2 linked regions of the Paraglaciecola sp. L3A3 genome follow. The protein of the gene in region 1 interacts with the protein of each later gene in a pairwise test. Links are inferred from orthologs where the notes say so. Each region holds a gene or a part of one and is shown on either strand. Other genes may lie near its edges.

What was found. The genes of interacting proteins can lie anywhere in the genome.
Region 2: the proteins of ybgC (region 1) and plsB interact in binary tests that used the Escherichia coli proteins (3 or more experiments, as listed by UniProt). The link is inferred for Paraglaciecola sp. L3A3 from one-to-one orthologs.

What each region holds. Positions count from the first base shown.
Region 1 is NZ_CP047023.1:1,175,366-1,178,269, reverse strand. What follows is about bases 6-2,830. They hold ybgC (tol-pal system-associated acyl-CoA thioesterase), read right to left. Parts: upstream 1,708-2,830; coding sequence 1,303-1,707; downstream 6-1,302. Other genes in these bases: ruvB (Holliday junction branch migration DNA helicase RuvB), read right to left, coding at 2,369-2,830; tolQ (protein TolQ), read right to left, coding at 606-1,313; tolR (protein TolR), read right to left, coding at 174-602; tolA (cell envelope integrity protein TolA), read right to left, coding at 6-167. In the rest of the region: more of tolA, read right to left, coding at 1-5; more of ruvB, read right to left, coding at 2,831-2,904.
Region 2 is NZ_CP047023.1:5,102,736-5,105,886, reverse strand. What follows is about bases 36-3,107. They hold plsB (glycerol-3-phosphate 1-O-acyltransferase PlsB), read right to left. Parts: upstream 2,754-3,107; coding sequence 318-2,753; downstream 36-317. Other genes in these bases: GQR87_RS21305 (sorbosone dehydrogenase family protein), read left to right, coding at 3,076-3,107; GQR87_RS21315 (patatin-like phospholipase family protein), read right to left, coding at 36-117. Also shown: more of GQR87_RS21315, read right to left, coding at 1-35; more of GQR87_RS21305, read left to right, coding at 3,108-3,151. UniProt on the Escherichia coli protein: Catalyzes the transfer of an acyl group from acyl-ACP to glycerol-3-phosphate (G3P) to form lysophosphatidic acid (LPA). This enzyme can utilize either acyl-CoA or acyl-ACP as the fatty acyl donor.

The sequences.
Region 1 (2,904 bases):
TTTTTTAACTGATTACCATCTATCACCACAGCCTCAATGATAGGCTGGGGATTAGAAAAATCAGGCGTTGCTTTAGGCACAGACAAATTACCACTCACAAGTAAACCTATTATCACTAGTAGGTGCAAAACAAATGAAGTAGTTAAGGCAATTGACAACTTAGACATTGCGTTCTAATTCTCTGGCGGCGAGGTCATTAAACCAACAGACGGCGCACCCGCTCGTTGCAACAGCACCATAAGATCTACCACTTGACTGTAAGCCACTGCACCATCGCCCTTAACAACAACTGGTGTTTCGGGTTCACGTTGTAAATGGGTCGCCACCAAGGTTGCTAAGTCGACAGCTGACATAGCTTCATCTTGAGTATCACCTACGTTTAAATAATACTGACCTTGTGCATCCACTGTGGCCACTAAGGGCGGTTTGGCTTCTTCATCTAAGGCTTGAGCTTCTGCTTTAGGTAGGTCTACTTTTACCCCTTGGGTGACGAGGGGCGCAGTTACCATAAAGATGATCAACAACACCAACATCACATCGATGTATGGCACCACATTAATTTCAGAAACCGGACGACGGCGTTTTCTTTGGTACGTATTCATAATCTACCCAGCTTTCTGAGCTGAATTTTTCTCGGCACTGGCAGCTAAAGCTTGTCTATGTAGGATGCTAGAAAATTCCTCCATAAAATTACCATAACTGTTTTCTAATTTTTCAACTTGATGGCTGAAACGGTTGTAAGCGATAACCGCTGGGATAGCCGCAAATAAGCCCATTGCTGTGGCAATTAATGCTTCAGCGATACCAGGCGCAACCATAGCTAGAGTGGCTTGTTGCTGACCACCCAAAGCCACAAAAGAATTCATAATGCCCCATACCGTACCAAACAAACCAATGTAAGGGCTGATTGAGCCCGTTGTGGCTAAAAAGGGTAGACGATTCTCTAATTTGTCGATTTCACGAGACAAAGAGACACGCATGGCTCTTGATGTGCCGTCAACTATGGCTTCAACTGGCGTTGATGTACTCTTGCGTAAACGTACAAACTCTTTAAAACCCGCACAGAACACACTTGCCATACCTTGCACTGATTGCCTAGCCGCTAATTCTTGGAAGAACTTATTGAGATCGACACCAGACCAAAACTTATCTTCAAACTTTTTCATTTCAGCATTGGCTGATCTCAGCACCTTAGTGCGTTCAAAAATAAATGCCCAAGATGTAACAGAGGCCGCCAATAGGATCAACATAACAAGTTGCACCAAAAAACTGGCTTCTAATATCAAATCTACGAAAGATAACTCAGATGACACGTGTAAATTCCCCTAAAATATTTTCAGGAATAGCTTGCGGTTTCATAGTTGAAAGATTGACACAAGCGACTCTAATTAACGCACTAACCAAACATTGTTCGTCTGGGCTTATTATTATTTGTTTGAACACCAAGCTGGCGCGCTTTAATTCTACTATTTCGGATTGAATACTCAATAGTTGATTAAAGCGTGCAGGCGCATGATTATCCATTTCCACACGTTTGACGACAAAACCCACAGAATGTTCCAATAAAATATCCTGTTGGGTGCCCATACTTCTTAACCACTCAGTTCTTGCTCGTTCAAAAAACTTCAGATAATTAGCATAATAAACAATGCCGCCTGCATCTGTGTCTTCATAATAAACACGTATATTGTGGGTATGTTGCATCATGGCCATTTAATTCTTATTGTCGTCAGTATTAATTACAGTAATCAACAGTGTGTTTAGGCGATATTTCTATGAATGCTTGTTTACTTTGTCAAACAAGCAGACCTACTGTTTAAAAAACACACAAAAAGGGTTAAGCCTTTTTATTTAAAGGCTTATGCTACCAAACCCCCTTTAATTATCATCTTAATTTTTAAGTAAATTTTATGTAAAGGGTAAGTATATAAAAGTAAAAGGGGACAAAAATACACACAAGGCAATAAATATTAATTTATTGAAGTTTAAAAATTTAACAGTTCAAGCTCCGCATAAAAAACATTTACAATTATTTAACTAAAAAATAATAATAGTGCGACATTTGTACAATTTAAAAAAACCATTTAAAACAAAGAGATAAAATAAAAATTACGGTTTTTCAGGTAAAAAACTAACAAGACTTTAAAAATGGATTAGTTTTTCTAATGATAAGTCTTAATTTAATTCAATTGTGCTTAACACTGATTGAGCTATTATATAGTTGTTTTTGAACTACTGTAGAATTTCACATCGAGAGATGGAAAAAATTGTATTAGTTTGTTTCATGTTTTGTTCTCAAAGATTTATTCCCTTCAACGTAAGTTGATTTGGCCCATATTTTATATATGGGCTTTTTTTTGCCTGAAATTTAATCCGGCGAATAATCTTTGCTGAAGTGCAAGAAAGCTCGTTGCGAAGCAATACGCCCTCTTGGAGTACGTTGTAAAAATCCTTGTTGGATCAAAAACGGTTCAATTACATCTTCTATTGTGTCGCGTTCTTCACCTATAGCAGCAGCTAAGTTATCTAAACCCACTGGGCCACCCATAAATTTTTCAATAATAGTTAATAAAAGTTTACGGTCCATATAGTCAAAACCTTCTTTGTCTACATCTAGCATATCCAGTGCCTGACTCGCTACACTCACATCGATATGACCATTAGCTTTGACTTCAGCAAAATCGCGAACCCGACGTAATAATCGATTACTGATCCTGGGTGTCCCTCGAGATCGACGAGCGATTTCAATGGCGCCGGCTTCGTCCATAGGTAAGTCTAAATAACTAGCTGAACGTTTAACAATTTGGGTGAGGTCTTTGATATTGTAAAATTCGAGACGTTGCACTATGCCAAAACGATCACGCAGCGGTGACGTTAATGATCCCGCTCGGGTCGTGGCACCAA
Region 2 (3,151 bases), 3.9 Mb from region 1 along the record:
GTCTCGTAACGATTTCTGGTGTTTTGTTGATAGCTGTTTTTCTACATGAGTTAAGAATTGGCTGATAGCGGCACCACGAATTCCGCCTCCATCAAGAGATAAAATGAGCTTAGACATATCACTTCCTTATTTTATTTTGCATTAATTAAATCAATCGAGGGTGGATACTGCTGCCCTGTGTGAAATATAAGCATAGCCAAATTCTTAAGGTGTTTGCTTGTTTTTGGAAAATATTTATAGTGAGAGTCTGGCAACTGGATTGCAGGAAGAAGTTTTATAGAAGCCTCTGTTAAGCAGAGGCTTAAGTTTGGATATGGTTAAATTTGTTTTAAACGTTGGATTATTTCAGGTTCTATTAATTTAATAACATCAGAGCGAAGGGATTCACTGAGTTCTGCATGCTGTAGTTGTCCTTTCTCATCAATATCTACCAGTTGCTGTTCTTTTAGCGCTGTAATAAAACACCCCAATACATTTTTATCAAAAAATTCTGGTGAGCTGAGGCCATGCAAACTAGATAGCCGTTCAGCAAAGTGTCGACTATTTTGTTCTAACTCACTGCGGCTGATACTGCCTTGCTTCGATAACAGAGTCAGTACTACCGCATATCTGTGTAATGTTTCACGTATTCCGCGGCTTAACAACCAAGCGCTATAAAATTCTTCACTAGATGGTGAAGGTGGCTGAATTTTATTTCTTTCAGCAACCAATAAGCCCATGTTTAACATGTTATCTAATAAAAATTCTGCATACGAAGACCCTTGCTCTGAACTCATATATAAAAATAATTCACGTTTTAACAAAGGATAAAGTTTAGCTACTAATAATAATATTTGTTTTTTAGCTAAGCCATTATGGGAAAATACAATGGCTGCTATCAGGCTTGGTAAAACAAAAAGATGCTGAATATTGTTGCGGTAGTAGGTTAACGCCACTGCATTTTGATTTTTTAGTGAGATTATTTTTCCATAGCTATCTTCGGTTACGGTAAATTTATTGAGTTTTAGAGTATTGGATAAAAGCTCTTTACCACTCATTTGTGGAATAGTCGCTCTATTGCTATAAGGGGCGTCTTTTAACAAGGTTAGATAATGCTCTATTGCTTGTTCTAGCTCAGATTGAGCCATGGCGTGTTTTTTGGCTGACAACAAACAAGTTGCACAAATTGCCATACCACTAATCGCTGCTGCTTGATTAATTTTACTCATTACATCAGTGGCTAATTCGTTCACTACAGGTGTTAACCACTGTGGTCGGCTATCTGAGTTTTGTTCGCGGTATTCTCGCCAATTAGGTTCATGTTGATCTAGGTAATTTGCAAGGTTGATTGGTTCCCCAAAATTAAGATGGCCAATACCATAATTTTTTAGTTTTTTGATAGCCGAGAATATTTGCAGAAATGATTCTTTTTTCTTGCTGGTACCTTTGAGTTCTTTTAAATAACTAGATACTTCCATGACATGATCGTAACCGATATAAACAGGCACAATGCTGACGGGTCGATTTATTCCTTTAATTAGACCTTGTAGGGTCATGGCAAGCATACCTGTTTTTGGCGGAAGTAAGCGTCCAGTTCGGCTACGGCCACCTTCGGGGAAATATTTCACCGAGTAACCTTTATTAAAAAGTAGCTCTAAGTACTCTCTAAATACTGCGGTATATAGCTTATTACCAGCAAAACTTCGACGTATATAAAATGCTCCTGCTTTGCGAAGCAAACCACCAACAGGAGGAAAGTTGAGGTTTATGCCTGCCGCAATATGGGGGGTGACTAAACCTTCGTGGTAGATAACGTAAGTCAGTAATAAATAGTCCATATGACTTCTGTGGCAAGGCACATAGATGATCTCGTGGCCATTTTGAGCAAGTTCTCGAACGGTCGCTGCATGACCTATTTCGATGCCATTATATATTTTGTTCCAGACCTTAGTTAAAACGCTTGAACCCCATCTTACTATGCCTTCTCGATAGTCTGCGGCGATTTCAGTTAAATATTCTTTAGCTTGTGCTTTTGCTCTTTGTTGGGTGATCTTTTTATGGCTAGCTTCTTCTGCTATGGCCAACGAAACGGATTCAGAGCCTAATACAGCATTATATAGTTGATAGCGTTCTAGTCGATTGGGCCCAGCTATAGCTTGTTGGCGACGATGAAAATGTGTACCTGCCACTCGAATTAATTTGCGGGCAATTTCATCATCTGCCCCTTCAAGGTTACTCATAGCCCTAGATGAAACCGGCTTGCTATAACAAACAAAGTTGTCACGACCTAAAAGTAAAACGATAAAAAACTTTCGCAACCAGTTAGGTGAAACTTGGTTGGCTATAACGTCTGACCAGCCAGACATGTTTTTACCCGGTGCCCGGCCCCAGTGAATTGAAACAGGCACTATTTGAATATCTAAATCAGAATTTTCTCTGTGTAATTTAAATAACCAAGAAGCATTTTCTTCAATATTGGTATTTTTAATTTTTCTATTTAACAGCGAACTTGGATTACGTAAAAAAAGACAAGGTGGAAATTCAGTATCAGCTATATCGACTTGAGCTGTAGGTTTAGGTAAACCAAGGCTTGCCGCGGATATTTTTAGTGCTAGCTGGTCAGTCACTGAGTGGGTTCTAAGTAAATAAACGATTGGTTTAGATTTATCTATGCCTAGTTCAGTTTCTAAATCTGCTGGGATACTTTTGACCTTTACTAGCCATTTGATGGGAATGGTTACCATTGCAAATAGCAATCTATTCACCCTTTTCATACTACCGACCTTACTGTTCTTGATTACTTGCGAAGGATAACATAGGGAACGACATCTATAACCTGAACTCTGGATAAATTGTGTTCATCTGTAGCATTTTTGAACGTTTGACAGCCTTGCTTTTGGCCAAGGTACAAAAATGCTTAAAGTATTTCTTAAAGCCACACTACTCTTTTATTTTCTAGTTAGCTTATCACTTTCGAAACTTATGGGGTCACACTGAACCCAGCTAATTAATTATTTCTAAAATCAATAATGGTTATTAATTTTTATTTTACTTTGTAGTATGTTGAATGTTGACAATAAAAGTGAATGGATAACCATGAAATTGATAATATTTTTTACACTGTGTGCTTTAAATTGCTTAATCACAGTGCAAGCAGTAAAACTAAAAACTA